DNA from 2 places in the Streptomyces prunicolor genome. Region 1 is predicted to be linked to the other one. Evidence: predicted binding sites of a transcription regulator. Region 1 holds the regulator's gene; the other holds the start of a gene.

Region 1 (15,800 bases):
CCCGGCGATGGCGTCGCCCGCGGGGCGCGGGTGCTCTGTCGGCTTGTGGGCAGGGGGAGTTGAGCGGTTTCCCTACGTGACCGATTCCGCACTCAAGGTAGCGCGTAAGGTATTTCATTAACAACCTAATCGCCGGATCGGTGGACCAACTCCCACCACCAGGGCAGACTTTGGACACCCCGACGAGGAGAGACGCGTGGGACTACGCACCACCATCAGCGAGCGCCAGCGGCGACTCGGCTTCGAGCTCAAACACCTGCGCGAACAGGCAGGGTTGGCGGGCGGCGAAGCGGCCGAGCGGATCGGCATGGGCCGCGTTCAGCTGAGCCAGATCGAGACGGGCAAGACGACCGTCCTGACCCCAAGACTCCGTGAGCTCTGCGATCTCTACGGTTGTACAGATAAGGCACATGTCGAGGCCCTGGTCGCCATGTCCGAGGCGACCGGCAGGGGCTGGTGGAGCTCCTACAAGAAGCGCCGCAGCCTGGATGCGCTCAACACGGCTGAGCTGGAAGCGAGTTGTACGGCTCTTCGAGTGCACCAGTCGATGTTGATCCCGGGGCTCTTCCAGACGGCCGACTACGCCCGAGCCATCTTCGCCACCCCGGGTCTGGGCTTCGAGCGGAGCGAAGGCGCGCTGGAGTTCCGTATGAAGCGACAAGGCGTTCTCACCCGTGAGGACCCGCCCTCTGTGCATGCCGTGATCCACGAGTCCGCTCTGCACCTGCGGTTCGGCGGAGTCAGCGTGGTCCGAGAGCAGTTGCTACACCTCATCGAACTGGCGCGGCTACCCAACGTCACCATCCAGATCTATCCGTTCACCGCCCAGGCGCACCCCGCTCTTAGCGGCAACTTCGTCCACGCCATCCCAAGCGTTCCGGAGTTGGGCACCGTACTGCTCGAACTGCCCCTCGGCCTCACGTACTTGGGTGACAGGCAGAGCCTGGGCCGGTACGAAGAGCTGTTCCGGTACCTGTCGGAGAACGCCCTCGCCCCCGTCGACGTATCGTTGGCCCCAGAAACACACTCGGTGAAGGACTCGCTGGCACTCATCCAGCATGTGCTCTACACCCTCTAGGGAGGCCCCGATGACTGAACTCGCCTGGCAGAAGTCGACCTTCAGCGGCGGCCCCGAGGGCGAGTGCGTCTACGTCGCCCCCGCCCCAGACGGAACGATCCGCCTCCGCGAGAGCGACACCCCACACGTCACCCTCACCACCGCCCCCGAAGGCCTCGCCGCCCTCCTGCGACACCTCAAGTCCCGCAGCTAAGTGGTCGACTCTGGAAGTCCTTCGGGGGTTGACGTGGGGGTGGGGCCTGTGTTGGGTGCAGGTCAGTAAGAGGCCCCGTGAACAACCGTCGCCGCTACGCCCCGACTGGACCTGACACCACTACGAGTCGTCCTCCAGTGCGAAGCGCAGGTACCGTTCCGCGGAACGACGCACCGCAGCCGCCCCATCGGCAGTAACCACCCGCCCCCAGAACGCTCCATAGATGCATTCGAAGGTGAACGGTTCGACCAACGCGAGCGCGCGGCGGATGGTGCGCGGTCGCTCCGGAATGAAGTTGGGAATGCTGTACATGAAGCTGACCCACCGCCGGTCCATCACCACCATGAAGGTGTCGCCACTGAACAGCGCGCCGCGCCCCTCAGGGTCATCACCCCAATGCAGCACGGTGCCGCCGGCGAAGTGCGTGCCCGCGTTGATCAGCGTCATGCCAGGCGCGATCTGATGGGTGTCGCCGGTCCAGTACTCGATCACTGGATCAGGCCGCCCGACCCAGTCACGGTCCGCGGCGTGTACATACACCGGAACGTCGAAGGCTCGGCCCCACTCCGTCATCACGCCGTAGAAGTGCGGATGGCTGACGGCGATCGCGCTGATCCCGCCCAGCTTCTCGATCTCGGCCACAAGATCGTCATCGAGGTAGCCCACGCAATCCCACAACACGTTGCCAGACGGTGAGCGGATCAACAGCGCACGCTGGCCAACGGCCACCGACGGCACCGCACCGACCCCGAGCACACCGGGGCCCTCCTCATCGAACCGGCCGCGCCGGCCACCGGCGCGCAACTCGGCCAGTGTGGTCCACCGTTGGCCGTTCCAGCCGACATACTGCCGCTCGTCCAGGCAAATAGGGCAATCAGTGCGCGGTGCCCCGTACTGCACACCGCAGGTGCAGCAGATTGGAAGTTGAGTACCGGTTACGGACGAGACCGGCTTCGAAGACGACATCAGAGTCCTCCCTGTGTGTGAACTCCACCGAATTCCGCGACTGGCGATGTTTGCAACTATCGCCGAAGGGGCGTCGCTTTACGGTTGAGGTGGCCCCGCAGCCCACCGGTGCGAATAGTGGGGAGTGGGGCCATCTGAAGCCGGACTCGAACGGATGAGTGGGTCAGAGGCGGGCCGATTTAAGGTGGGGCCAATTGCAGGTGCTGGCCCAATTTCTGTAATCCGTGCACGCTGAGTCATGGCCGCCCAGCAGACCTGGCTAGAGGGCCAGCGTCTTGAGCGTTTCGTACGCCGCTGCCAGGGACTGTTCAGCCAGTGGCTTGAGGGGGGCCATCTGGGGCACGGTCGCCGCCAAAGTCAGCTCGGCGTGCACAAACGTCAAGTTGTCCGCGAGACCGATCGAGTGAAGGACGGCCCGAAGGTACGGCTCTTGGTAGTCCCATCCCTCACGGGGCGTACCAGGTGCGTACGAGCCGCCTCGGGCGGTGACCACCACCACGGACTTGCCGCTGAGCAGGCCGGGGTCGCCGCCGGGCGCCACCATGTGAGCCGGGGTGACGAGGCGGTCCACCCACGCCTTGATCGTCGACGGGATCGAGTAGTTGTACATGGGAATGCCGAGGAGCAGCGTCGTCGCTTCGCGTAGTTCGGCGGTCAGTGTCTCGCTGAGTGCCCGCTCCTCTGGGGGCTCACCGTGTTCGCCGCCCGGGTCGAGAAGGGCTTCGCGGACGGCGTGCGTGATGTGTGGAATGGGTTGAGCCGCCAGGTCGCGGTAGGAATAACCGCCATCGGCATGATTCTGGCGCCACTGCGTGGCGAAGTGAGCGGACAGCTCTCGGGACACGGAGCCGGTCCGGCGAATACTCGCGTCAATGTGCAGGAGGAAAGGCATGTATTCGACCTCGGGGTTACATCAGGGCTGTCAAAGCTTCGCCACCGACAATCGCCGTCAGCAGTAGTGGCTCGGTCGCCGGTGTCGCTCATCACGGATGGTCATGGCCACACGCTCGCCAAGTCCCACGCGTATTCCCGTCGCCCTCTCAGCGGCGGTACGCAAGGACGACCGTAGACATTGACGCCGGCGTCAAGGCAAGCCGATGCATGACGCCTGTTGGCGCAGGCGTGACCGTCAGTCGTTGGGCGCGGGCGTTTTTGGTGGACCGCGGCGGTGCGGCCATGGGATGGTCCTCAACTCGGTCGCGGCGCCTGGGGTGTGGGCATGCCGTCCCCGAAAGGTCGGCTGCCCGCTTCCGTGCCAACCCGACCCGCCGTGCCCATCGTGTTGAACGCCTCCGAACGCCACCGGCTCAAGAAGATGGCACACGGCCACGTGCATGTGGATACGGTGCGTACTTGGCGCGGCCGGTTCGCCGCCGGCGGACTGCCGGCCCTGGCCGACCGTAAATGCTCCAGGCGTCCCGCCCGCTTCACCTCCGTACAGGTCTCCGAGGCCAAGGCGCTGGCCTGCCAACTCCCCGCCGAGACCGGCACGCCCCTGTCGCACTGGTCCTGCCCGGAACTGGCCGACGAACTGACCGCGCGCGGGATCACCGGCACCGTCTCGGTATCCACCGTGCGCCGTTGGCTGCACCAGGAAACGCTCAAGCCCTGGCAGCACCGGTCCTGGATCTTCATCCGCGACCCGGACTTCCGCGCCAAGGCCCAGCAGGTACTGGACCTGTACGCCCGCACCTTCGAGGGCATCCTGCTCGGCCCCGACGAGTACGTCATCTCCAGCGACGAGAAGACCTCCATCCAGGCCCGCTGCCGGTGCCACCCGACCCTCGCCCCGGGCCAGGCCCGGGCGATGCGCGTCAGTCATGAGTACGGCCGCGGCGGCGCCCTGGCCTACTTGGCCGCCTACGACGTCCACCGCGCGACAGTCTTCGGCCGCTGCGAGCCCAAGACCGGCATCGTGCCGTTCATGAGCCTGGTCAAACAGGTCATGGCCCAAGAGCCCTACGCCAGCGCGAAACGCGTCTTCTGGATCGTCGACAATGGCTCCTCCCACCGCGGCCAAAGATCCATCGACCGTCTGGCCGCCAGGTTCCCCAACGCCGTCCTGGTCCACACCCCGGTCCACGCCTCCTGGCTGAACCAGGTGGAGATCTTCTTCTCCATCGTGCAACGCAAGGTCGTCTCACCCAACGATTTCACAGACCTGACCCAGGTCCGAGACCGGCTCCGAGCATTCGAAGACCGCTACAGCGCCACGGCACAGCCGTTCCAGTGGAGGTTCACCACCACCGATCTGGACGAGCTGCTGGCCCGGCTCGACCGACACACACTCACCGACCGACAGGAAGAATCCTCCGTCGATCTGGCAGCGTGCTCAACCCCCGAAGGACTTCCGGGCCCGACCACTGAGGTCCGGCCAGGCACCCGCGGCCCGAGTCGCGTACGCGGGCAGCGCCGACGGCATGTTCGCCACACCCTCTGAGGAGGCCCGTATGTCCGAACCGCAGTGGCAGAAGTCCTCGTTCAGCGGAGCCCCCGACCAGAACTGCCTCTACGTCGCCCCCCGCCCCCGAAGGCCTCGCCGCCCTCCTGCGACACCTCAAGCTAAGGTCCGGGCCAGGCACCCGCGGCCCGAGTCGCGTACGCGGGCAGCGCCGACACCCGGCTCCGGCTCTACGCCATCGAGGCCGCCGACCGACCCGGCCCTACTTCAACTTGATGGCCGCGCACGCCGACTTGTAGGCCGACGTGCAGATGTCGGAGATCTTGTAGATCCCGTCCGCGACCACCGTCGTCTTGATGTTGTCCTGGGTCAGCGCGACCACGGACACCAGCTGGGCCGGGATCTTCTTGTTCGTGGGGCTGTCGACCGTGTCACGGGTCAGGGCGTCGAACTCGATGTCCCTGCCCTGGACCTTGGCGACCGCGATCTTCGCGGCGGCCTCGGCGAGGTCGGGGTACGGCTTGTAGACGCTCATGTACTGCTCGCCGGTGACGATCCGCTGCACGGCGCTGAGTTCGGCGTCCTGGCCGGTGACGGGCGGGATGTTCGTCAGGCCCGCGTTCTTCAGGGCCTTGATGATGCCGCCGGCCATGGCGTCGTTCGCGGAGTACACCGCGGCGATGTTGTTCTTGCCGAGCCTGTTGATCGCCTCGGTCATCTCCTGCTGGGCGATGACCGGGTCCCAGGCCTTGGTGTTGTAGCTCGCGGCGATCGTCACCTTGCCCTGCAGCTCGGACAGCGCACCGCCCTTGAACACCGCGGCGTTGGGGTCGGTCGGCGAGCCGTTGATCATGACGATCTTGTCGGAGGTGTCCACGTTGCTGCCCAGCGCCTCGACCAGGGAACGGCCCTGCACCTCGCCGACCAGTTCGCCGTCGAAGGAGACGTACGCGTCGATCGGGCCCTCGGCCAGCCGGTCGTAGGCGACGACCGGGATGCCGGCGGTCTTGGCCTTCTTCACCATGGTCCGGATGGCGTGCGAGTCGACGGCGTCCAGCACGATGATGTCGACCTTCTGGTCGATCATCTGCTGCATCTGCTTGTCCTGCGTGGCCGCGACGCCGCCCGCGTTCTCGTACTCGGCCTTGCCCTTGTTCGCGGTGAGTTCCTGGATCTTCGCCTTCATGATCGGGAAGTCGAACTCCGCGTACCGCGTGTTCGTCTTCTCCGGCATGAGCACACCCACCGTGATGTCGTTGCCCTTCGCCGGAGTCGCGTCCGTGCTGCTCCCCGACGAGTTGAGCACGCCACAGGCGGCCAGGGGGAGGGCCAGCGAGGACGCGGCCACGGATATGGCGATACGACGCATTGGGAGCTCACTTCTGGTGCCGTGCGGACGTGGGCGCAGCATTGCAACCCAGGTGACTGAAAAGCCAACGCGGCTGCGACCACCGGCGTCAAGCGGAACCGCTTAACGAGATGGCAACAGCATGTTCCGTTTGTTGTGTGGAGGTACTGCGAATCCTATCCAAACGCTCTTTACGCCCCCTCCACTCAACGGGAGTTCAGGAACGGGCAAAGATCAGCACAACCAACCCGGTTCCTCACTTGTCGTGATCGTCAACGGCCGTTCGCTGCCGTGCCGATCCGACAGAGGACCGAATGAACCCAGCCAGACACGCGACGGCCGCCGCCCTCGCCCTCGCCGTCGCGGGCGGCCTGCTCGCCGGCGCGACGACACCCGCCTCCGCGGCGGCGAGTTGCGCCTCCCCCGTCTACAAGCGCCAGCTCTTCGCGAACACCACGTTCAAGGGCGCCCCGAAGAAGACGGACTGCGACACCGCGATCGACCAGAACTGGAGCGGCGCCCCCGCCTCCGGCCTCCCGAAGGACAACTTCGGCGTCCGCTGGAGCGTGACGCGGGACTTCGGCTCGGGCGGGCCCTTCGCCCTCACCGTGTCCGGGCTCGACGGCATCCGCGTCTATCTGGACAACAGCCGCAAGATCAACCTGTGGTCCGACACGGCCGGTTCGCGTGCCAAGACCGTCAACGTGACGATCCCCAAGGGCAACCACACCCTGCGGATCGACTACGTCAACTGGACCGGCGCCGCGAAGGTCAAGTTCACGTATCCGCCCCGGACTTCGGCCACCGTCGACAAGGTCAAGCCGCTCGCCCCGACGGGCACGTCGGTGACGTACGCCTCCGCGACCGGCAGGGCGAAGCTCACCTGGTCGAAGAACAAGGAGCCGGACCTCGCCGGCTACCGGGTCTACCGGCGCCTGAAGGGCACCTCGTTCGGCACCAAGCCGCTCGCGACGACCACCTCCACGTCGTACACGGACACCCCGCCCGCGACCGGCGGCACGTACTACTACGAGGTCCGCGCCCACGACAAGGCGGGCAACCAGTCGGCGGGCGGCGCGGACAAGCCCGTCATCACCCCCGACCGGACCCCGCCCGCCGCGCCGTTCGTGGACCTGGACGGCTGCGCGGACCTCTCGCCCTACGCGGCCCCGCAACTCGTCACCACGGCGGAGAACAAGGCCGACATCGCCCTGTACGAGATGCAGCGCCTCGACACCGCGACGGGCAAGTGGATCACCGTCTACACCGGCACCAAGGGCGCGATCTGCGACACCACCTACCCCTCCGACGGCAGTGCCGTCACCTACCGGGGCCGGGCCCGGGACGCCGCCGGCAACTGGTCCGCGTACTCCGCCGCGACCAGGTTCACCACCACCGACCTGATCCCGCCGACGCCCGTCACCGGTGCCCGGGTCGAGTACCGGTCGGGCGTTCCGCACCTGGTGTGGTCCCCCGTCGACGGGGCGGCGAGCTACCAGGTCCTCCAACTCGACCCGGCGACCGGCGGCTGGCTCGACGCGGTGCCCGGCAAGGGCACCACCAAGGAGACCGACCTCGCACCGCGCCAGCTGGCCGCGGTCGCCGACACCTACCGGTACGCGGTGCGTTCGGTGGACGCCAAGGGCAACGCGGCCGCCCCCACGGAGATCACGCTGACGATGGCCGACCGGCCCGAGGCGATCCCGGCGTACGAGACGACCGCGACGCGGTTCGACGAGGGGGTGATGATCTCGTGGGCGAGCATCGACCCGTGGACCTTCGACGGCGGCCCCTTCCTCTCGTACCGGATCCTCCGCACCGACCCGGCGACCGGTGAGAGCACCACCGTGGACCTGTGCAAGCCGAACGAGCTGTTCAACGACGTCCTGGAGCCGCCGACGGTGTCCTGGACCTGGGCGACCGGTGAGAAGCTCCCCGCGTACGCGGGCGACAAGCTGCTCCGGGGCGGCTGCTGGGACATCTCGGGCGCGTCCGAGACGACGTACGAGTACCGGATCGTGACCGTCGACCCGTACGGTCACACCTCGCAGCCCGGCCCGGCCGCCACGGAGACCACGCCGGACACGCAGCGCCCGGCACCGGTCGAGAACCTGACCGCGCAACAGGTCCCGCTCGGTGTCCGCCTGAACTGGACCCCGCCCGCCGACGACGACGTCACCGGCTACGCGGTCTGGCAGAGCGCGACCGACCCGGAGACCGGCGAGACGGTCTGGCAGCGGAACTGCTGGAACGGGGGCTCATCGGCCGCGACCGAGGTCCTCTGCCCGACCGTCCCGGACGGCGCCACCCACGTCTACAAGGTCGCCGCCCTGGACGGCTCCCCGCTCTACGACGAGAACGCCAGTCCGGACGCCTACCACCCCGCCGATGTGTCCGTCACCCTGCCGGACACCCGCCCGCCGGGCTGGACCGGCACCAAGGTCGTCGAGGACCGCTACCCGGAGCTCTACGTCCGCTGCGGTGTCACCATCTACGACCTGCCGTGCGGTGACTTCACGGACTACCGCTGGGAGAAGTGGGACGCGACGGCCGGAGCCTGGACCACGTTCGCCACCGGCAAGGTCGGCAACCCGCAGTTCCACCTCGACACCACGGTGCACGAGGACCGACTCGCGCTGTACTACTACCGGGCGATCTACACCGACCCGGCGGGCCTGGAAGAGATCCGGGAGCAGGAGGCGTACGGCATCTGGGGCGACTGACCCGGACCGCACGTGACACGCAAGAAGGGGCCCGGAGGATCCTCCGGGCCCCTTCTTGCGTGCAAGCGTGGACGTCAGTCCGAGGACTGCTGCCGCTTCGGCCGCCACACCACCAGCGCGCTGGTCTGCTGGACCTCCTGGTACGGGACCAGGTCGCGCCGGTACGACGCGTGCACCGCGGCCTCGCGCTGCTGCATCGTCGCCGCCGCGCCCTCGACCGCCGACTGGAGTTCGGCGACGCGCTGCTGGAGCGCGACCACCTGGTTCTCCAGCTCGATGATGCGCTTGATGCCGGCCAGGTTGATGCCCTCGGTCTGCGACAACTGCTGGACGGTGCGCAGCAGTTCGATGTCGCGGGCCGAGTAGCGCCGACCGCGCCCGGCCGTGCGGTCCGGGGAGACCAGGCCGAGGCGGTCGTACTGGCGCAGCGTCTGCGGGTGCAGGCCGGAGAGCTGGGCCGCCACCGAGATGACGTAGACCGGGGTCTCCTCGGTCAGCTCGTACGGGTTGCGTCGACGGCCGTCCATCACTCTCATGCTCCCTTCGCGGCCTGGAACAGCTCCGCCCGCGGGTCCTCGCCCGCGGTCGCCTCTCGATACGCCTCCAGTGCGTCACGAGCATTCCCCGTGACGTCCTTCGGGACACTCACCTCGACGGTGACGAGGAGATCGCCCCGGGTGCCGTCCTTGCGGAAGGCGCCCTTGCCGCGGGCCCGCATCGTCCGGCCGTTCGGCGTGCCCGGGGGCAGCTTCAGCGTCACCGGGGGTCCGCCCAGGGTGGGCACCCTGACCTCGCCGCCGAGCGCCGCCTCGGTGAAGGTCACCGGGACCGTCACCGTGAGGTTGTCCTCCTTGCGGCCGAACACGGGGTGCGCGTCGACGTGCACCATGACGTACAAGTCGCCTGCGGGACCGCCCCGTTCACCCGGTGCGCCCTTGCCGCGCAGCCGGATGCGCTGGCCGTCCGTGACCCCCGCGGGGATCCGGACCTGCATGGTCCGCGAGGACTTGGCGCGTCCGCTGCCCTTGCACTCGATGCACGGGTGCTCGGCGATCAGGCCCCGGCCCTTGCAGTCCGGGCACGGGTCCGTGAGCGAGAAACCGCCGCCGGAGCCGCGCGCCACCTGGCCGGTGCCGACGCAGGTCGGGCACACGCGCGGTGTGCCGTTCTTGTCGCCGGTGCCCGAACAGGCCTTGCAGGGCTGCTGCGAGGACATCCGCAGCGGGACCGTGGCCCCTTCGATGGCCTCCGTGAAGCTGAGCGTGACCTCGGACTCGATGTCCTGGCCGCGCCGGGGCTGGGTACGGGTCGTGCCCGTACCGCCGCGGTTGAACAGGCCGCCGAAGACGTCACCGATCCCGCCGCCGAAGCCGCCGGCTCCCCCGGCGCCACCGCCGCCCTGGGCGCCGCCTCCGAAGAGGTCGCCCAGGTCGAAGTTGAAGTTGCCGCCGCCCGCGCCGCCCGGCCCCGGGCGGTAGCCGCCGTTGCCGAAGAGGGAGCGGGCCTCGTCGTACTCCTTGCGCTTCTTGGGGTCACCGAGGATGTCGTTGGCCTCGGAGATCTCCTTGAAGCGCTCCTCGGCCTTGGCGTTGCCCTTGTTGGCGTCCGGGTGGAACTCGCGGGCGAGCTTCCGGTACGCCTTCTTGATCTCGGCCTCGGTGGCGTCCTTGGGGACGCCGAGGACCTTGTAGTAGTCCTTCTCGATGAAGTCCTTGGTGCTCATCCTCGACGTCCCTCCTTCGGTCCGCTCGATACGTCGGCTGCGTCAGCTACGACGGTTACGTCAGCTACATCAGCCCTCTTCAGGGCCGTTGTCCTTCTCGTCGCCGGCCTCGGACTCGTCCTCCGCCTTGCCGGTCCCCGTGGCACCGGGCTGCGGCTCGGCGACGGCCACCCGCGCGGGGCGGATCGTGCGCTCGCCGATGCGATACCCGGGCTGCAGGATCGCCACGCAGGTCGTCTCGGTGACGTCCGGCGCGTACGAGTGCATGAGGGCCTCGTGGATCGTCGGGTCGAAGGGCTCGCCCTCCTTGCCGAACTGCTGCAGTCCCATCTTCGCCGCGGCGGTCTCCAGCGACTCCGCCACCGACTTGAAACCGCCGACGAGTTCACCGTGTTCCCGCGCGCGGCCGATGTCGTCGAGCGTGGGCATCAGCTCGGTCAGGAGGTTCGCCACGGCGATCTCCTTGACCGCGATCCGGTCGCGCTCGACCCGGCGGCGGTAGTTCTGGAACTCGGCCTGGAGCCGCTGAAGGTCCGCGGTGCGCTCTTCGAGCGCCTTGCGCACCTGGTCCAGCTGAGCGGTCAGACCGGCGATCTGTGCACTTGCGTCCCCTGCCGGGGCCGCCCCCTCCCCACTGCTGGAGGGGGCGGCGGCCTGCGGCTCGGCGTCGTCGGGGGTGGCGCCGGAAGGGACGTCGGGCTTCTCGTCGAAGCCCGGAGTCTCCTCCGTCACGCGGCACCGTCCTTGCGCTCGTCGTCCACGATCTCGGCGTCCACCACGTCGTCGTCCGCCTTGGGCGCCTCGGCACCCGGGGCGTCACCGCCCGCGGCCTGGGTGGCCTGGGCGTCGGCGTACATGGCCTGGCCGACCTTCTGGGAGACGGCGGAGACCTTCTCGGTGGCGGTGCGGATCTCGGCGGTGTCCTCGCCCTTGAGCGCGGCCTTCAGCTCCTCGACGGCGGCCTCGACCTCGGTCTTGACCTCGCCGGGGACCTTGTCCTCGTTGTCCTTGAGGAACTTCTCCGTCTGGTAGACGAGCTGCTCGCCCTGGTTGCGGGACTCGGCGGCCTCGCGGCGACGGTGGTCCTCGTCCGCGTACTGCTCGGCCTCCTGGCGCATGCGGTCGACCTCGTCCTTCGGCAGCGAGGAGCCGCCGGTGACGGTCATCTTCTGCTCCTTGCCGGTGCCGAGGTCCTTGGCCGTGACATGCATGATGCCGTTGGCGTCGATGTCGAAGGAGACCTCGATCTGCGGGACACCGCGCGGGGCCGGCGGCAGACCGGTCAGCTCGAACATCCCGAGCTTCTTGTTGTACGCCGCGATCTCGCGCTCGCCCTGGTAGACCTGGATCTGCACGGAGGGCTGGTTGTCCTCGGCGGTGGTGAAGATCTCGGACCGCTTGGTCGGGATCGTGGTGTTGCGCTCGATGAGCTTGGTCATGATCCCTCCCTTGGTCTCGATACCGAGGGACAGCGGGGTGACGTCGAGGAGCAGGACGTCCTTGACCTCGCCCTTGAGGACACCGGCCTGGAGGGACGCGCCGATGGCGACGACCTCGTCCGGGTTGACGCCCTTGTTGGCGTCCTGGCCGGCGGTCAGCTCCTTGACGATCTCGGCGACGGCGGGCATACGGGTGGAGCCACCGACGAGGACGACGTGGTCGATCTCGTTGATGGAGATGCCGGCGTCCTTGATGACGTTGTGGAACGGCGTCTTGCAGCGCTCCAGCAGGTCGGCCGTCAGCTGCTGGAACTGGGCGCGGGTGAGCTTCTCGTCCAGGTGCAGCGGGCCCTCGGCGGACGCCGTGATGTAGGGCAGGTTGATCGAGGTCTCGGTGGAGCTGGACAGCTCGATCTTGGCCTTCTCGGCAGCCTCACGGAGACGCTGGAGGGCCATCTTGTCCTTGCCCAGGTCCACGCCGTGACCGGACGCGAACTGCTTCACCAGGTAGTCGACGACCCGCTGGTCCCAGTCGTCACCACCGAGGTGGTTGTCGCCGTTCGTGGCCTTCACCTCGACGACGCCGTCGCCGATCTCCAGGAGGGACACGTCGAAGGTGCCGCCACCGAGGTCGAAGACGAGGATCGTCTGGTCGTCCTTGTCGAGGCCGTACGCCAGCGCCGCGGCGGTCGGCTCGTTCACGATGCGCAGGACGTTCAGGCCCGCGATCTCGCCGGCCTCCTTCGTCGCCTGACGCTCGGAGTCGTTGAAGTACGCCGGGACGGTGATGACCGCGTCGGCCACCTTCTCGCCCAGGTAGGCCTCGGCGTCGCGCTTCAGCTTCTGCAGGATGAAGGCGCTCATCTGCTGCGGGTTGAAGCTCTTGCCGTCCAGCTCGATCTTCCAGTCCGTGCCCATGTGGCGCTTCACGGAACGGATGGTCCGGTCAACGTTCGTGACCGCCTGGCGCTTGGCCACCTCTCCGACGAGCACCTCGCCGTTCTTGGCGAAGGCGACGACGGACGGCGTGGTCCTGGCGCCCTCTGCGTTGGTGATGACGGTGGGCTCGCCGCCTTCAAGAACGCTGACGACGGAGTTAGTCGTGCCCAGGTCGATGCCGACCGCACGTGCCATGGTTGATTCCTCCAGCAATGACTTGAGTGGAACGGACTCAAGTGTGCACGACACTCACCGCTGGGTCAACAGAGCTGAGTCGAGCAGGCTCAACTCTTATCCGTTCCTTACACGCAACTGCGCCCTGACCTGCGTAGATGCGGCACGCCGCGCCCCGTAGACAGTGACTTTAAGCAGTCCGAATACGACGACCAGGACCCCGCCCGCCACCCACGCGACGCCGGATTCGCTCGCCCACCCGTTGTGCACGAGCACCCCGACGAGCACCGAGGAGAACCCTCCGATCCCCGCCAGCACCACCGCCCCCTGCGGAGTGAGCCCCAACCGCCGCAGCCGGTGGGCGAGATGGTCGGGCCCACCCCGCAGCAACGCCCGCCCGGCGAGCCGTCGCGACAGCAACACCAGGACGGCATCCGCACTCGCGACGGCGGTGAGCGCGAACAACACCCCCGCACTGGACCCGAACCCGCGCCCGGCCTGCGTGATGACGGCGGCCGAGGCGAGCACGAACCCCGTGAACAGCGACCCGCACGCGCCGAGCGCGATCCGCGCGGGATGCCAGTTGTGCATCAGGAACCCGGTGAGCGCGGCGGCCAGCACACTGAGCAGCACCGCGAGCCCGTCCATCACTTCCATCGCGGCACAGGCCCCGACCCCGAAGGCGGTGACCACCCCCAGGGTCCCGGCGAGCCCGTCGGCGTGATCGAGCCCCTTGAAGGCACCGGCGACGAACACGATCCAGGCCACCGCCAGCAGCCCCCCGGGCACCCCGATCTCGCCGTACGGCACGACACAGGCCGCCGCCACGGCCGTACCGAGAACGAGGAACCGCGTCTTCAGCCGCCACACGTCGGCGACGAGCCCGAGCGCGGCGACGGCGGACCCGGTGCCGAGCAACCCGCCGACCCCGTCGCCGAGCGGCGCGACGCCGGTCCAGTGGCACGCCCAGGTCACCGAGACGACGGCGAGCACGACGGCGAGTCCCCCGAGCAGCGGTACCGGACGCGTCCGCCGTCTGCGGTCGACGATCCCCGCCCGCAGTGCGGGCACCCGGAGCAGTGCGGCGAGGACGGCGGCGAGGAGCAGGGCGGTCGTGGCGGCGAGAATCCCGTAGAGCACGGATCTAAATTAGACGCAAATGTACCAATTCAGTACGAATAACACGATCAGACCGTAACAAGCTTGAGAACGAGCCCGGAGCTGGCCTTTTTAGGCAACCCTCAGCGACACAGATCACCGCACGGCTGGCTACAGTGCGACGCAAGATAGGGGTAGTCTCGGTCGAACCGATTAAGTTACCGCTTAGTAATGTGCTGAGTGGTGATGCCATGACCCCTCGCAGGCCCGAGGAGCCCTGAAATGCAACTCGCCGCGATCATCGTGTCGCTGGTACTGATCGTGGTCGGTGTGGCGCTGTTCGCCCGCGCCGTCCTGCAGATCTACACCTTCATGCGACTCGGCCAGAACGTGCCAGCGGGCACCCGCACCGACGAGCCCGTGCAGCGCACCGTCACCGTGGCCAAGGAGTTCCTCGGCCACACCCGGATGAACCGCTGGGGTGTCGTCGGCGTCGCACACTGGTTCGTGGCGGTGGGCTTCTTCTCGCTGCTGCTGACGATCGTCAACGCCATCGGCCAGCTCTTCCAGGCCGACTGGCTGCTGCCGATCATCGGCGAATGGCCGCCGTACAACGTCTTCGTCGAGTTCATCGGCACGATGACGGTCATCGGCATCCTCGTGCTGATCGCGATCCGCCAGCTGAACAAGCCGAACAAGCCGGGCCGCAAGTCCCGCTTCGCCGGCTCGAACTTCCGCCAGGCGTACTTCGTCGAGGCCGTCATCCTCATCGTCGGCGTCTGCATCTTCATGCTGCACGCGCTGGAGGGCGCCCAGCACCACGTCGACGCGTACGAGGCGTCGTTCTTCATCTCGTACCCGGTGGTGTCGGCGCTGGAGCACCTGGACGTCTCCACGCTCCAGAACCTCACGTACCTCTTCGCCGGCGTGAAGATCGCGACCTCCTTCATCTGGATGATCACGGTCGCCCTGAAGACGGACATGGGCGTCGCCTGGCACCGCTTCCTGGCCTTCCCGAACATCTGGTTCAAGCGGAACGCGACCGGTGAGACCTCCCTCGGCGCCCTGCTCCCGATGACGTCCGGCGGCAAGCCGATCGACTTCACCGACCCGGGCGACGACGACGTGTTCGGCGTATCGCAGGTCGAGCAGTTCTCCTGGAAGGGCCTGCTGGACTTCTCCACGTGCACCGAGTGCGGTCGCTGCCAGTCGCAGTGCCCCGCCTGGAACACGGGCAAGCCGCTCTCCCCCAAGCTCCTGATCATGTCCCTCCGCGACCACGCGCACGCCAAGGCCCCGTACCTGCTGGCGGGCGGCGGCAAGTCGATGGAGGGCGAGGAGAAGGCGACGGAGGAGCAGCTCGCAGGCGTCCCCGCCGCTGCCCTCGCGGAGGCCGAACGCCCGCTGATCGGCACCCTCGAAGAGAACGGCGTCATCGACCCGGACGTCCTGTGGTCCTGCACCACCTGCGGCGCCTGCGTCGAGCAGTGCCCGGTGGACATCGAGCACGTCGACCACATCGTCGACATGCGCCGCTACCAGGTGATGATCGAGAGCGCGTTCCCGTCCGAGGCCGGGACGATGCTCAAGAACCTGGAGAAGAAGGGCAACCCCTGGGGCCTGGCGAAGAAGCAGCGCCTGGAGTGGCTCAAGGAGGTCGAGTTCGAGGTCCCGGTCGTCGGCCAGGACATCGAGGACCTCACCGAGGTCGAGTACCT
Region 2 (15,800 bases), 1.4 Mb from region 1:
TTGACCTGGGACTCGGCGATCCGCTTCACGACCTCCGAGGAGATCGCCGTCGAGACCGCGACCGGGAACTCCGCCTGCGGGTCCGACATCGGCGCCGTACCCGGCTGGGCCGTCGCCTCGCGGACCTCCGTGAAGACCTTCTCCAGCTGGCCCTGGTAGTCCTGGAGTGCCTGTTCGGCCTCTTCCAGGGTGATGTCGCCTCGGCCGATCAGCGACTCGGTGTACAGCTTGCGCACTGAGCGCTTCTTGTCGATGAGGTCGTACATCAGGGGCTGGGTGAAGGCCGGGTTGTCCGACTCGTTGTGACCGCGGCGGCGGTAGCAGATGAGGTCGATCACCACGTCCTTGTTGAACGCCTGACGGAACTCGAAGGCCAGACGGGCCACGCGGACCACGGCCTCCGGGTCGTCGCCGTTCACGTGGAAGATCGGGGCCTCGATCATCCTCGCCACGTCCGTCGCGTACATCGACGAACGCGAGGACTCGGGAGCGGCCGTGAAGCCGACCTGGTTGTTGATGACGATGTGGATCGTGCCGCCGGTGCGGTAGCCGCGCAGCTGCGACATGTTGAGCGTTTCGGCCACCACGCCCTGGCCCGCGAAGGCCGCGTCACCGTGCAGGGCGAGCGGGAGGACCGTGAAGTCCGTGCCGCCCTTGTTGATGATGTCCTGGCGGGCGCGGACGATGCCCTCGATGATCGGGTCGACCGTCTCCAGGTGGGACGGGTTCGCCGCGAGGGTGACCTTGATCTGCTCGCCGTCCAGGCCGGTGAAGGTGCCCTTGGCGCCCAGGTGGTACTTCACGTCGCCGGAGCCGTGCATCGACTTCGGGTCGAGGTTGCCCTCGAACTCGCGGAAGATCTGGGCGTACGACTTGCCGACGATGTTCGCGAGGACGTTCAGGCGGCCGCGGTGGGCCATGCCGATGACGACCTCGTCGAGGCGCGACTCGGCCGCGCTGTCGATGACCGCGTCCAGCAGCGGGATGACCGACTCGCCGCCTTCGAGCGAGAAGCGCTTCTGGCCGACGTACTTCGTCTGCAGGAAGGTCTCGAAGGCCTCCGCCGCGTTCAGGCGGCGCAGGATGCGCAGTTGCTCCTCGCGCTCCGGCTTGGAGTGCGAGCGCTCGATGCGGTCCTGGATCCACTTGCGCTGCTTCGGGTCCTGGATGTGCATGAACTCGATGCCGGTGGTGCGGCAGTACGAGTCGCGCAGCACGCCGAGGATGTCGCGCAGCTTCATCAGGGACTTGCCGGCGAAGCCGCCGACCGCGAACTCCCGCTCCAGGTCCCACAGGGTGAGGCCGTGCTCGGTGATGTCCAGGTCGGGGTGCTTGCGCTGGCGGTACTCCAGCGGGTCGGTGTCGGCCATGACGTGGCCGCGGACCCGGTAGGAGTGGATCAGCTCGAAGACGCGGGCGGCCTTCGTCACGTCGTTGTCGTGCGACGCGTCGATGTCCTTGAGCCAGCGGACCGGCTCGTACGGGATGCGCAGCGCCTCGAAGATCTCGTCGTAGAAGCCGCTCTCGCCGAGCAGGAGGTTCGCGACGATCCGCAGGAACTCGCCGGAGGCGGCGCCCTGGATGACCCGGTGGTCGTAGGTCGACGTGAGCGTCATGACCTTCGAGATGCCGAGCTTGTTGAGGGTGTCCTGGCTCGTGCCCTGGAACTCGGCCGGGTAGTCCATGGAGCCGACGCCCATGATGACCGACTGACCGGGCATCAGGCGGGGGACCGAGTGGACGGTGCCGAGGCCGCCGGGGTTGGTCAACGACACGGTGACGCCCGTGAAGTCATCCATCGTCAGCTTGCCGTCGCGGGCGCGGCGGACGATGTCCTCGTAGGCCTGCCAGAACTCGAAGAAGTTCAGCGTCTCGGCCTTCTTGATGCCGGCGACGACGAGCTGGCGGTCGCCGTTGGGCTTCACCAGGTCGATGGCGAGACCGAAGTTGACGTGCTCCGGCTTGACCAGGGTCGGCTTGCCGTCCTTCTCGACGAACGAGTAGTTCATCGACGGCATGGCCTTGATGGCCTGCACCATCGCGTAGCCGATGAGGTGGGTGAAGGAGATCTTCCCGCCCCGGGCACGCTTCAGGTGGTTGTTGATGACGATGCGGTTGTCGAAGAGCAGCTTGACCGGGACCGCGCGCACCGACGTGGCGGTGGGGACCTCGACCGAAGCGTTCATGTTCTTCGCGACCGCGGCGGCGGGACCGCGCAGCGTCACGAACTCCGGGCCACCCGTGGCCTCGGCCGCGGGCTCCGCCTTCTTCGGCTGAGCGGCCGGGGCCGCCGCCTTCGCAGGCACAGGCGCCGGAGCCGGGGCTACGGCCTTCACCGGCGCCGGAGCGGCGGCTGCGGGCGCCGGCGCGGGGACCGCCGGAGCCACGGGCGCGGCAGGAGCAACCGGGGCCGGAGCCGGAGCTGCGGCTACGGGTGCGGCCGGGGCCGGAGTGGTGGGCGCTGCGGCCCCCGCGGCCGCAGTACCCGCCGAAGTCGAGGTCGGGGCGGCAGCCGCGCCCGGCTTGTAGTCGGCGAAGAAGTCCCACCAGGCTCGGTCCACCGAGTTCGGATCCTGGAGGTACTGCTGATAGATCTCGTCGACGAGCCACTCGTTGGGACCGAACGCCGCCGCGGGATTCTTACCCGCGGCTTGGTCGGACTCGGTCGAGATGGTCGAGTTACTGGGGGACTGTGACGACACGGCGGCAACCGCCCTCTTCCGCTTCACAAGGTGATGGACAGCGGGAATTAAGGCTACGCCCCCATGACCGCCAAGGTCAGGTCGGGCCGGTCCATCGTCGCGTAAGTCACATCGGAAAGTGTGTTTCGAGCACTGAAATGGCGGGAAACAAGCGTGGTTCCGCTGCGGAAGACGCACGTGGATGCGGGCCGGACGCGCCGATGGCGCGGGCCTGTGCCTGATCACACGTGTCCGTCAGCGCGGACCGTCGTGGATCTTGGGGCTCCGGGTCGAACTTTACGTCAACTTGGCATGGCGGGGAGTCCCGGGAGGGTGACGATAATCCTGCAGCCACGGTCGGATTCGGCCACACCGATCCGGCCGCCGTGCAGATCCACCGCCCAGCGGGCGATCGCGAGGCCGAGGCCCGTACCGCCGTCGCTGCCGGGTCCGTGGGGCGAGCTGACCGCGCCCCGGTTGAACCGCTCGAAGATGTGCGCCCACTCCGCCTTCGGGATGCCGGGCCCCTCGTCCAGGACCTCCAGCTCCAGCGACTGGGGCAGCGACCCGCGCCGCGCCTTGACCGTCACCCGGCCGTGCGCGGGGCTGTGCTTGACCGCGTTGTCGATCAGGTTGGCGACGACCTGGTGGATGCGCTCCGGGTCGGCGAGCGCGGTCAGCTCCGGTGGGGACACGTCCAGGTGCAGATGGACGTCCGTCCGCGTGTGACTGCCCGAACCCGACGCGATGCCCGCGCGCGCGGAGGCGACCATGTTGGCCTCCTTGAGCACGCCCGAGAGATACGGCCACACCTCGAACCGCCGCGTCTTCAGCGGTACGACGCCGTTGTCGAGGCGGGAGAGGTCGAGCAGCGTCTCCACGAGCCGCCCGAGCCGCTCCGTCTGCTTCAGTGCCGTCCGCATGGTCTCCGGATCGGCGGCCGAGACGCCGTCGACGACGTTCTCCAGTACGGCGCGCAGGCCCGCGATGGGGGTGCGCAGCTCGTGCGAGACGTTCGCGACGAGTTCCTTGCGCTGGCGCTCCTGGGCCTCCAGCTCGTCGGCCATGATGTTGATCGTCCCGGCCAGGTCGCCCAGTTCGTCCCGGCGGTTCTCGCGCACCCGGCGGGTGTAGTCACCGCGCGAGATGGACCGGGCCACCGTGTTCATCTCGTCCAGCGGCGCGGTGAGCGAATGGGCCACGAACTGCGTTATCAGCAGTGTGGCGATCATCGAGAAGACCGTGATGAAGCGCAGCTCCGTCGCCGTGCGCATGGCGATCATCATCAGCCCGGTGGTGATGAGCACCGCGATGACGACCAGCGCGCCCAGCTTGGTCTTGATCGAGAACGGGCGTACGCCGCCCCAGGGTTCCCCGGGGCTCCTCCGTGACGTCGGCCCGTCGCTCATGGCGTCGGAGTCTCCAGCGCGTAGCCGACGCCGTGCACCGTGCGGATCCGCTCGGCGCCGATCTTCCGGCGCAGCGCCTTGATGTGGCTGTCGACGGTGCGGGTGCCCGACGCGTCGGCCCAGTCCCACACCTCGGCGAGCAGCTGCTCACGGGAGAGCACGGCACGCGGGGTGTTCGCCAGGCAGACCAGCAGGTCGAACTCGGTGGGCGTCAGGTGCACGTCCTCGCTGCGCACCCTTACCCGGCGCTGCGCGTGGTCGATCTCCAGCTCGCCCAGGCGCAGGATGCCCGAGCGCGGGGTGGACGCGGCCACCACGGCACGCTCCATGCGGCGCAGCAGGACATGCACCCGCGCCGCCAGCTCCCGCATCGAGAACGGCTTGGTCATGTAGTCGTCGGCGCCGACCCCGAGCCCGACCAGCATGTCGGTCTCGTCGTCGCGCGCGGTGAGCATCAGCACCGGCACCGGGCGGGCGGCCTGCACACGGCGGCAGACCTCCAGCCCGTCGAAGCCGGGCAGCATGATGTCGAGGATCAGCAGATCGGGCTGCCAGGCCTCGGCGGTGTCGACGGCCGACGGCCCGTCGCCCGCGGTCTGCACGAGAAATCCCTCGGCGCGCAAACGGGCCGCGATGGCGTCGACGATCGTCGGGTCGTCCTCGACCACCAGCACCCGGCGCTGTGCGCCCGGCGTGGCCGTGGCCGTACCGTTGTGGGAGGTACTTGTCTGCTCCATCGCCCGCCCCTGAAGTGTGCTTTCCGGAACCAGTGGGGTGATCCCATGACTGCGCTTGACGCTTGAATGATCTGCGTCAGGCAAGCAGGGTACGGGCAGTCACCACGCCTTTGCTATCCAGGTCGGACGGCGAGGTGCACCACGTCGGGAACTCCTCGGGCAACCGGGATCTCTTCGGTACGCACCTGTTGGAACCCGGCATTCCATAAGGTTCGCTCAAATTCCGGAGAGGGCCGCGCCGACCATACGGCCAGTACCCCGCCTGGCCTCAACACCCTTGCACAGCTTGCCAGTCCGGCCTGCGAGTACAGGGTTTCGTTGCTGTCGGTGACGGTCCAGTCGGGGCCGTTGTCGATGTCGAGGCAGAGCGCGTCAAAAGTGGCGCAAGTCTCATTGACGAATGCGACTAGGTCCGTTTTCACAATGTCGGTCCGGGGGTCGGCGAGAGCGGCCGCGGAGAGCGCCGACAAGGGCCCCGATCGGTGCCATTCGACGATCGCGGGTTCCCGTTCGACGACCGTGATCCGACCCCACCGGGCGTCGGCGGCGGCATGCGCCAGTGAGAAGCCGACGCCGAGTCCGCCGATCAACACATGAGGATCGGGGCGAGAGTCGAGGGCATCGCGCGCGACGTCGACCAGCAGCCGCTCCGACCGCCCGTCCGAAGTGTCCATCAGGAAGCACCCGTTGGCGATGATCTGGAGCAACTCCCCATGCCGGCGCAGCACCACCTCGCCGTAGGGGCCCTCGCGACGGTCCAGGACAACGGGGCTGTCGTACGTGGTGCTGTCGTACGCGGTGGTCATGCGACTCATCCTGGCAGTTTCACCGGATTGTGCAGCCGAATTGACCCACGGCGCACTCGTCCGGGTGCGTCAGGGCGCAAGGTACCGGCGGACGCGTGAGAAGGCTTTCAGGTTGCTGTGAATCGGCTCTCGCGTGGCGTCGGTCATAGACAGCGGCAGGTGGGACGGCGAAGGGTGGGGTGGAACCGGAAGGAGCGCCTCACCGTGGAACGGATCGCGACGGCCGACACCCAGGCCCCCGCCACGCCTCCGGGCGGGCCCCTGGCCGACGAGTTCGGGTCGGCTGCGCCCCTGGATTCCGGTCTGCTGGACGCGATGCCCAGACAGCGGGAAGTGCCGGACGCGGTGGGGGAGTTGGGGTTCGCCGCTCGGACTTCGGCCGCGGTGTCCGTCTCGGCGTCCACCCCTGCCATCCCCGGTGAGTCGCGCGTCCTGCTCGCACTCCGCCGCCTCCACCCCTGGCGGTTGCTGCCGACGCCCACGGGGACGCCGTTCACCTTCGGTTACGGGTTGCTGCTCGTCGTAACTTCGCTGGTGGCGCAGTACGCCGATCCGACCTTCGTGACCCAACTGCACCAGGCATCCAGTACGGACGTCACCCACCTCCTCCGCGACCCGTTCCTCGTGCTGGTCGCCAGCGCGATGTGGATCGTGGGCGGGATGGTGTCGCCGTACGCGTTCCTGTTCCTGCTTGTACTGACCGCGCTGGAACGCCGGATCGGCGGGGTGCGGGCGGCCGGTGTCTTTCTGTCCGGGCACATCCTGGCGACGCTGGCGACCGAAGGGACCGTGGGAATCGCGGTGTTGGCGGGCCACCTCCCCGCCACCTCCCTCCATCGCCTCGACTACGGCATCAGCTTCGGCGTGGCGACGAGCATAGGAGCGCTGGCCGGTCTGCTCCGGCCGTGGCTCGGCCTCCCGCTGATCGTCCTGTTCGGCTGGTCACTGGTCGCGGACCTGATCGCGTTCACCGACCCCATGACGAACTGGGGTCATCTGATCTCGCTGGCGATAGGTGTCGCGACGTGGCCGTTGATACGGCGGTGGGCGCGGGCGGCACGGGAGGATCGAGCCGCAAGGGCGACTGGGGTGGCTGGGGTGGCTGGGTCTGGGGCGGCTCGGGTTGAGGTTTCGGGGGTCTGACTCCCCGCGTGGTTAGCCGCCCGCGTTCAGCTTCTTCTTCAGTCCCGAGATGCCAAATCGGTTCTCTTCGTGGGCGGTTGCTCCGGTGACCACACGTACGGCGTGGTCGTGGTGATCGCCCGGAATCCCAGCCGGCGCAGGATCGGCGCGCTGTCGTCCGAGGCGTCCACGTGCAGGTACGGCACTCCGCGGGCGGCGGCGAGGGCGGCTCGGGTGGCGATGAGGGCGCGGTAGATGCCTTTGCCGCGCCACTCGGTGACGGTCGAACCGCCGCGCAGCCCGGCGAACTCGGAGTCCCCGTAGAAGAGCAGCCAGGCCGCGGAGATCACCTCGCCGTCCGCTTCCGCTTCTGCGACGTAGACCGCGATCTCGTCCGGGGTGGAGGTGATCCGGCCGAGCAGTTCGGTCGCCAGCCAGGTCAGGTCGATGCGCCAGATCGCCGACTCCATGGCTCCGATCCGGCGCAGATCCGCCTCGTCGGAGACCCGGCGCACGGTGACGCCCTCCGGCAACACGGGCTCGCCTACGGCCAGTTCGTCGGTCCGCCCGATCAGCACCGTTTCCTGATCCTCGGGCACGAAGCCCGCCGAGCGCAGCCGGTCCGTGAGGTCGGCCGGTTCGTCATGGCCCCGGATCTTCCACTCCACGCGCTCCCCACGCGCCGCGAAGAAGTCCCGCTGCCGCGCGATCAGTTCATCGAGCGCATGCCCCCGTAGGCCCAGGTCGCGCGGTCCGGTCACGAACCCCCGGGTCTCCCCGACGATCCGCAGCAGCGGCCCGTCCTTCTCGTACGTCACCCCGGCGGGCGGGTTGGGGGCGGCGCCGCGCATCTGGTTGTCGTAGGCGGCGAGGAGGGTCTGGGTCTGGGTTTCGGATTCCGGCTCTGTCACGGGGGAGACGGTACGAGGTGTGTGAGCTGGGGCAACTGATTAATGGCGGGGGCGGGGTGTGGTGGTCCTGATGTGCCGCAGGAGGGCGGTGAGTTGGGGGCGGTCGGTGTTGAGTACGACGGTGGGGCTGTCGCTTTCGCGGAGGGCGAGGGTGTGTGGAGTGGCGCCGATTTCAACGCAGTTCGTCTCTCCCGAGCCGGAGTAGGACGACTTTTGCCAGGTGATCTCGGGCATGTCCCCAACTTTCAAGTGCTGTCCGCAAGGGTGCGGATGAACTCCCGTGACTCCTTCACGGGGAGCGCGGCCTTGGTGATGCGCTCCATCAGTGCACGGTAGTTCGCCAGTTGGGTCTGCGCATCAAGGAATTCAGTGGTGGTCGCCCTGTCGAGCTGAACGGTGTCGAGCTGCGGCACCGCGCCGGAGGCGTACGTCACGGTGAGCCCAGGAACGGGGAAACCGCCCGCGCTGAAGGGGATCACCCGCAGGGTGACGTTCCGGCGTCGTGAGGCGTCGACCAGTTCCTGCAGCTGACCCCGCATGATCTCTCGGCCGCCGAACTGGAGCCGTAGCGCTGCCTCGTGGATCACGAAGGTGCAGGCGGGCGGATCGTCCCGGTCGAGGATGTCGCGGCGCCGCATACGGTATGAGAGCCATCGCCGGAGTTCCGGCATGGGCCAGGCCGGAACGGTCTCGGACAACACGGCACGCGCGTACTGCTCGGTCTGCAGCAGTCCCGGCACGTGCATGGCGACGAAGACCCGCAGACTCGTGGAGTGGTATTCGAGTTCGGCGAGGTCGAGACCGCTCGCCGTGATGGACCCTCGGTATCCCTCCCACCAGCCGCGTGTGCGGTCCCCGGCCATCGCGGCAAGGGCGTCCACGTAGCCGGTGTCCGGGCAGTCGTAGAGGGCGGCCAGCGTGCGCACGCGCTCGGCGCTCACTCCGAAGCGGGCCAGCTCCATGTTGGTGACGTGGGAGCGGTTCGTGCCGAGTCGGTCGGCCGCCTCCTGGATGGTCAGCCCGCAGTTCTCGCGCATGCGCCGCAGCTCGGTGCCCAGGCGCCGCTGGCGCTCGGTGATGAAGGTCCGTGAAGCCATGGCCCCTTCCTATCGGTCGCCGCACGACATGTCATTCACTCGTTCGGGTTATTCGGCTGCCAACCTGTGTCATCTGGTGGCACTAGTTAGGTGAACCGGCCTACGGTGAGCCTCGAATCAACTCCACCTCGGCACAGGAGAGTTGCCATGGACGAACGCCGGCTCGAACCCCCTCCGAATGGCGCTACATCCTCCGTGTTCCCCACGACCCCCTCGCCCCCGCCATCGCCCGCTCCGTCCTCACCCGCCACGCCCCCGGCCCCGCCTCCCTCAGTCTCAAGTGGGCGGACAAGCGGCTGCGGGCCAGCGTCTGGGACGGGGGGTTCCTGCCGCCGAACCCGACGGGTTGCCCGGAGCCGTATGCCGAAGGGGGGCGCGGTCTCGCCCTTGTGGAGCTGTGCGCCGACGCCTGGGGGAGCTTCGTGGTGGGGCCGACTCAGGGGAAGGTCGTGTGGTTCGAGCTGATGTGGGGTGCGCCGGGGTGTGTGGCGGCGTGACGTGGTCGCTGCCCCCTGCCGGAGGAGACCCTGCCCGTAGAAGCGTGACACCTTTGCGCAAAGTGTCACAATTTCGCGCCTCACCCTTCCCGAGCGTCGAGCACCCCCGCACGTTCGAGTCAGGCACGCTTCGGTCGAGTCGGCTGGATCAGGAGTAGAAGCCTCGGCCGTATTCGTCCCGGCTCAGATCGAAGTCGTCCGGGCGATCGCGGCGGAGCCCCTCGTACCGCTCCGCGAAGATGTCCCGGTCCGCGCTTTCGGGCAGCTGTTCCATGACGCTGTGAGCCTCCTCGGCACGGATGATCAGCCCTTTTCGGAAGGGCCGAACATGCGGTCGCGGAATTCCTGGAACGCGTGCCACCCCGAGGGCCCTCCCGGAGTGATCAGCTCTCCTGCGGAGCCGTCCAGCACCTTGCAGCCGAAGGCGTCCGCGAGGCGGAAGACGGAGGGGAGCACGTCGTCGCCGGAGCCGCGGACGTGGAGCATGATCGAGTCCACGGGATCGTCCGAGCCGATGTTGAGTTCGATGGACCAGGTGGGTCCGGTGAGGTCGCCCCAGGTGGGATCAGAGAGGTCGGCTTCGGGCTCGGCCCGGCTCACGGTCGCGAGGACTTCGTGCAGTGGGCCGAGTGGGCGCGGGGCGTAGTCGTCGGGTATGTCCTGCGCCGAGGTGATGTCGTCGGGCAGGTGGAGGAGAAGAACGTCCCAGCTCATGTGGACCTTTCGGGTTGGGAACGGGTGGGTGCGCTGCTGCGCGGGTCAGCTCAGGTGGAGCTGTTCTTCTGGTGGCCGGGGTGTGAGCGTGCTGCGGAGCCGGTTGATGGTCGCCTGCCAGAGGCCGGGGCTGCCGTCCGGTTCCGCCCAGAGTTCCAGGAGTTCGGACGGCTCGGTCATGACGCGGTCGAGGGCCCGAAGGGCGAGCGCGCGTAGACCGGTGAGGTCGGGGACGGGCTCGTCCGGGCCGTAGTGGGGGTGGGCGGGATCGCCGCCGGGGCATTGCGCGGCGACCAGGGCCGCTGCCGCGATGGCCTCGTCGGCGACGTGCGCGTCGAGGAAATCGATGGTCTCGGCCGCTCGGGCGAGGGTGTCCCGCACCAAGCCCTGACGTGCGTCCGGGGAGGCGTCGTCGAGGTCGCCGCACCAATCCGCCGCGGTGTCGTTGTCGAAGGGGCCGACATCCCAGGTGCCCATGCGTCTCTCCTGATCGTGATCGTGATGGCGTCGCGTCAGGGGATCGTGGCAGGCGCCACTGACATCGGACGTCGAGGTCGGACGTCGAGGTCGGGCGCCTAGGCCGGGCGCCGAGGTCGGGCGCCGAGGTCAGCCGTTGAGGTCGGCCGTCGAGATCGGGCGTCGAGTCCCGACCAGCACGTCACAGGACCCCGTTCCCCCCGCCACCCCGTCAGCGCACCCCGCCCCCGCACGCACCCCGCCCCCCCGGGAAGCCCCCACCCCATTTCCGTGTTGACCTGCACGGAACCCAGCGCACTACGCCTGATCGCTCACGGCGAACACGGGGTGGGGAACAATCGAAGGCGCCCAAGCATTGAGTCGGCATAGCTCAACTTGACTGCCTAAGGGGAGATCATGGCTTCGACGTCCACACCGCTCACCCTGCCCGTGCTGCCGCTCGACGACGAGGTCGTGCTGCCCGGAATGGTGGTTCCGCTGGACCTGAACGACACCGATGTACGCGCCGCCGTGGAGGCCGCACAGGCCGCCGCGCGGTCCGAGTCCGGAAAGCCCAAGGTCCTGCTGGTGCCACGGATCGACGGGACTTACGCGAGCACCGGCGTGCTCGGCACCATCGAGCAGGTCGGCCGGCTGGCCGACGGCGACCCGGGTGCGCTGATCCGCGGCCGTAGCCGCGTGAAGATCGGGGCCGGGACCACCGGGCCCGGTGCCGCACTGTGGGTGGAGGGCACCGCGCTCGACGAGAGCCTGCCCGAACCCTTGCCCGGTTCCGTTTCCGAGCTGGTGAAGGAGTACAAGGCGCTGGCCACCGCCTGGCTGCGCAAGCGCGGGGCCTGGCAGGTCGTCGACCGCGTGCAGGCCATCGATGATGTGTCCACGCTTGCCGATAACTCTGGCTACTCGCCTTTCCTCACCACTGAACAGAAGATCGAGCTGTTGGAGACCGCCGAACCGGTGGCCCGGCTGAAGCTCGCCACCCAGCACCTGCGGGATCACCTCGCCGAGCAGGACGTTGCCGAGACCATCGCCAAGGACGTGCAGGAAGGCGTCGACAAGCAGCAGCGTGAGTTCCTGCTGCGGCGTCAGCTCGAAGCCGTCCGCAAGGAACTGCGCGAGCTGAACGGGGACATGAGCGACGGTGAGGAGTCCGACGACTACCGGGCTCGCGTCGAGGCCGCCGATCTTCCCGAGAAGGTCCGCGAGGCCGCGCTCAAGGAGGTCGAGAAGCTTGAGCGGTCCTCCGACCAGTCGCCCGAGGGGTCGTGGATCCGGACGTGGCTGGACACCGTTCTCGAACTGCCGTGGAACGAGCGCACCCAGGACGAGTACGACATCCAGGGCGCCAAGGCGATCCTCGACGCCGAGCACGCCGGTCTGAACGACGTGAAGGAGCGCATCACCGAGTACCTGGCCGTGCGCAAGCGGCGCGCGGAGCGGGGCCTGGGAGTCGTCGGCGGTCGGCGCGGTGGTGCCGTGCTCGCGCTCGTCGGTCCGCCCGGTGTCGGTAAGACCTCGCTCGGTGAGTCCGTCGCGCATGCGATGGGGCGGAAGTTCGTGCGGGTCGCGCTCGGTGGGGTGCGGGACGAGGCCGAGATCCGTGGACACCGGCGTACGTACGTCGGTGCGCTGCCCGGTCGTATCGTCCGGGCCATCAAGGAGGCCGGGTCCATGAACCCGGTGGTCCTGCTGGACGAGATCGACAAGGTGGGGTCCGACTACCGGGGGGACCCGGCGGCGGCCCTGCTCGAAGTGCTCGACCCCGCGCAGAACCACACCTTCCGCGACCACTACCTGGAGGTCGAACTCGACCTGAGCGACGTGGTGTTCCTGGCGACGGCCAACGTGCTCGAAGCCATCCCGGAGGCACTGCTCGACCGTATGGAACTGGTCCGGCTGGACGGTTACACCGAGGACGAGAAGGTTGTCATCGCCCGCGACCACCTGCTCCCGCGTCAGCTGGAGCGGGCGGGGCTCAAGGACGACGAGGTCGTCATCGACGAGAGCGCGCTGCGCAAGCTCGCCGGTGAGTACACCCGCGAGGCCGGCGTCCGCACCCTGGAGCGGTCCGTCGCCCGGCTGCTGCGCAAGATCGCGGCTCAGCACGAACTGGGCCAGCGCGAGCTGCCGTTCACGGTGACCGACGCCGACCTGCGCGCCCTGATCGGACGGCCGCACCACGTGCCCGAGTCCGCCCAGGACCCGGCCGAGCGCCGCACGGCCGTACCCGGTGTCGCCACCGGTCTCGCGGTCACCGGCGCGGGTGGTGACGTCCTCTACGTCGAGGCGTCGCTGGCCGACCCGGAGACGGGCGCGGCGGGTCTGACCCTGACCGGTCAGCTGGGTGACGTGATGAAGGAGAGCGCGCAGATCGCCCTGTCCTTCCTCCGCTCGCACGGCGCCGAACTGGAGCTGCCCGTCGGCGACTTGAAGGACCGGGGCGTGCACATCCACTTCCCGGCGGGTTCGGTGCCGAAGGACGGCCCGAGCGCGGGCGTCACGATGACGACGGCCCTGGCGTCGCTGCTCAGCGGCCGACTGGTCCGCACGGACGTGGCGATGACGGGTGAGGTCTCCCTGACCGGTCGGGTCCTCCCGATCGGCGGCGTGAAGCAGAAGCTGCTCGCCGCGCACCAGGCCGGGGTCACCACCGTCATCATCCCGAAGCGCAACGAGCCCGACCTGGACGACGTCCCGGCCGAGGTCCTGGACAAGCTCGACGTCCACGCGGTGACGGACGTCCGCCAGGTCCTGGAGCTGGCGCTGTCGCCGGCGACGAACGGCGCGACGTCGGAGGTTCCGGTGGCGGCGTGACGGACGTCCACCGGTAGGTGAAGGCCCGGGTCTCTTCAAGGGAGGCCCGGGCTTTCGCCGTAGTAAGGGAGGCCCGGGCCTTCGCCGTAGTACGGACGGCTCGTCAGCCGTTGGCGAGGGCGACCACGCGGTCCAGCGCGCCGTTGAACCTGTCGTGGTCCCCGACCGTCGGCCCCGACGACGTGTACTGCCACATCGTGTAGAACGACCACCCTGCCGGTAGCGTCCCCGGGTCCGAGGCATACCGCGCGATCCACAGCGGGTCGGCGGACGCGAAGGCGCTGGAGTTGCCCGTGCAGGAGGACCACCAGCTCGTCGCCGTGTAGATCACCGCGTTCCGGCCCGTGCGGGACTTGTACGTGGACAGGAAGTCGGCGATCCAACTGACCATCGCCGCCGTCGACTTGCCGTAGCAGGACGCGCCGTACGGGTTCCACTCGATGTCGAGGACACCGGGGAGGGTGCGGCCGTCCTTGGACCAGCCGCCGCCGTGGTCGACGAAGTAGTTGGCCTGGGTGGCGCCGCTCGTCGTGTCCGGGGTCGCGAAGTGGTAGGCGCCGCGGATCATGCCGACGCCGTAGGAGCCGTTGTACTGCTGCGCGAAGTAGGGGTTCGTGTAGTACGTCCCCTCGGTCGCCTTCGTGTAGGCCCACTTGACCCCGCTGCTCCACAGGGTCGACCAGGCGACGTTGCCCTGGTAGGCGCTGACGTCGACGCCCTCCGTCTGGGTGGCGGCAGTGCCGGCGGGCGAGCCGTCCTGGCCGTCGTGCGCCAGGACGCCGATGCCCATGTAGGCGGAACCGCGGGCGGGGACCGTGGCGGCGCCGGCCGGATGGGGGAGTGCCGCCAGCAGGATTGCGGAGAGGGCGAGGGAGAAGGCGAGGGGGACGTGCCGCAGGCGGGGCGTTCGGGGTCTGTCCGCGGGCGTGGCGTGGGGCATGGCTTGCCTCCGAGGGCGCGGTGGAGCGCGGTGGGGGAGTGGAGGGAGAGGGATTTGATGTTGGCGTGGCCATGCCAGTCGTTGCCTGGTAAGGAAGCTACGCATCCAGAAGACCGCGTGGGAAGGGGGTCCGGACGACGCCGTTGGTCTAGCCCTGCGAAATACTGGCGGAGCTGCGGCGATGACGGTGTTTGGCGGAAACTTTCACGATCGGGAAAGCGGACCAATGGGTGCTGACGTGCACAAGGGCGAGGACAGAAACGACGGAGGGCTTCCCGTGGACGACCGCGGACTCTCCGGCGAGGGCGGCGGCCTTTCTGGCGGCGACCTTTCCGGCGGCGACCTTTCCGGCGACGCCGGCACGCTGTCCGTGGGCCCCGACGGACTCGCCGTCGACCACGAATACCTTTCCCTGGAACGCGAGTTGACGTTCCTCTTGCGCCGGGCCCGGGCCAACCAGGGCGAGATGGCCCGCGAGGTCCACCCCGATCTGGAGTCCGCCGCGTACGGCCTGCTGGTCCGGCTGGACGAGTACGGCAGGCAGCGGGCCACCGAACTGGCCGCCTACATCGGCGTCGGCAAGGCCACCATGTCCCGCCAGCTCCGCGCCCTGGAGGACCTGGGGCTGATCGCCCGCGAGCCCGACCCGGCGGACGGCCGGGCCTGGCTGGTCGACCTCACCGACGAGGGCCGCCGCCGGGTCGCCCACGTCCGCGAGGCCCGGCGGGCGCGCTACGTCAGCCAGCTCTCCCACTGGGACCGCCGCGAGGTGGCCGAACTGGCCCGGCTGATCCACCAGTTGAACGGCGTCATGGAGAAGTGACACCGAACGGGGAGGCGGCACCGAACGGAGAAGTGACACCGAACGGAGAGTGACACCGAACGGAGAAGTGACACGGAACGGAGAAGTGCCCATGACCTAGAGGCCGTTCACAGCTCGACGTACACGACCGTCGCGTCGTCGTGCGTCTTGCTCCGCCGCAGATACGTCCGCGTCTCCTCGTCCGCCCGCTCCAACTCCCGTACTCGGGCCACCAGTTCCGCCGCCCCGTCCTTCCTTACGAGCGCGAAGCAGTCCGCCCAGTCGCCCTGGCCGAACTTGTCCACCCACCGGGTCGCCCCGTCCGTCAGGGCGGTGAGGGTGCGGGCGTCGGTGCGCGGGAGCGACCCCGTCACCGCGCGGGCCGCGACCGACGGATCGGCGGCGGCCGTGAAGAAGCCGCCCTCCTTGTTGCGGAGCGTGGTGTCGATCATGGCGTCCGTCGCCAGAGCGCTGCGGGGCAGGCGGGACAGGCGGTCGTCCAGTACGGCGGTCACCTCGCCGGCCGGTGATTCGACCAGCAGGGCCGAGTCCGAGAGGACCAGATATTCGACCTCCTGGGGTGACCAGCGGGCCACTACGACCGTTGCCTGTGGGGTGCGTGGGTGAGAAAGGTCACAGGTGGTGGCGTGGGCCTCAGCTGTTCGGAGGATCGCCCGGGAGAGAATCTCCGCCAGGGTCAGATCCCGGTAGGAAACGGTCAGTTCGGTCAGTGCTCCGCCGAGGCGCGCGGTGTACCAAGGGACCGAATGCAGACACCCCGTCTCGCCTCTCG

What was found. The regulator HspR, encoded in region 1, represses chaperone genes until heat shock. The targets are predictions, from matches to a motif close to TTGAGNNNNNNNNNCTCAA.
Region 2: a site for HspR is predicted at 10,807-10,825, ahead of lon (endopeptidase La). Genes of this name have one in related genera too.

Annotation. Positions count from the first base shown of each region.
Region 1 covers NZ_CP108676.1:5,833,587-5,849,386, reverse strand. The annotation lists gene OG588_RS26975 (helix-turn-helix domain-containing protein) at 197-1,078, shown strand; gene OG588_RS26970 (DUF397 domain-containing protein) at 1,089-1,271, shown strand; gene OG588_RS26965 (MBL fold metallo-hydrolase) at 1,392-2,237, opposite strand; gene OG588_RS26960 (FMN-dependent NADH-azoreductase) at 2,497-3,129, opposite strand; gene OG588_RS26955 (IS630 family transposase) at 3,508-4,677, shown strand; gene OG588_RS26950 (sugar ABC transporter substrate-binding protein) at 4,901-6,007, opposite strand; gene OG588_RS26945 (PA14 domain-containing protein) at 6,301-8,709, shown strand; gene OG588_RS26940 (heat shock protein transcriptional repressor HspR) at 8,784-9,236, opposite strand; gene dnaJ (molecular chaperone DnaJ) at 9,242-10,432, opposite strand; gene grpE (nucleotide exchange factor GrpE) at 10,502-11,164, opposite strand; gene dnaK (molecular chaperone DnaK) at 11,161-13,005, opposite strand; gene OG588_RS26920 (MraY family glycosyltransferase) at 13,102-14,124, opposite strand; gene OG588_RS26915 ((Fe-S)-binding protein) at 14,365-15,800, shown strand, end outside.
Region 2 covers NZ_CP108676.1:7,271,150-7,286,949, forward strand. The annotation lists gene OG588_RS33615 (multifunctional oxoglutarate decarboxylase/oxoglutarate dehydrogenase thiamine pyrophosphate-binding subunit/dihydrolipoyllysine-residue succinyltransferase subunit) at 1-2,702, opposite strand, end outside; gene OG588_RS33620 (sensor histidine kinase) at 2,984-4,090, opposite strand; gene OG588_RS33625 (response regulator transcription factor) at 4,087-4,827, opposite strand; gene OG588_RS33630 (spermidine synthase) at 4,941-5,633, opposite strand; gene OG588_RS33635 (rhomboid-like protein) at 5,838-6,776, shown strand; gene OG588_RS33640 (GNAT family N-acetyltransferase) at 6,815-7,606, opposite strand; gene OG588_RS33645 (DUF397 domain-containing protein) at 7,706-7,900, opposite strand; gene OG588_RS33650 (Scr1 family TA system antitoxin-like transcriptional regulator) at 7,912-8,763, opposite strand; gene OG588_RS33655 (hypothetical protein) at 9,409-9,534, opposite strand; gene OG588_RS33660 (hypothetical protein) at 9,564-9,974, opposite strand; gene OG588_RS33665 (DUF4259 domain-containing protein) at 10,020-10,451, opposite strand; gene lon (endopeptidase La) at 10,848-13,265, shown strand; gene OG588_RS33675 (lysozyme) at 13,369-14,205, opposite strand; gene OG588_RS33680 (MarR family winged helix-turn-helix transcriptional regulator) at 14,432-15,028, shown strand; gene OG588_RS33685 (protein phosphatase 2C domain-containing protein) at 15,136-15,800, opposite strand, start outside.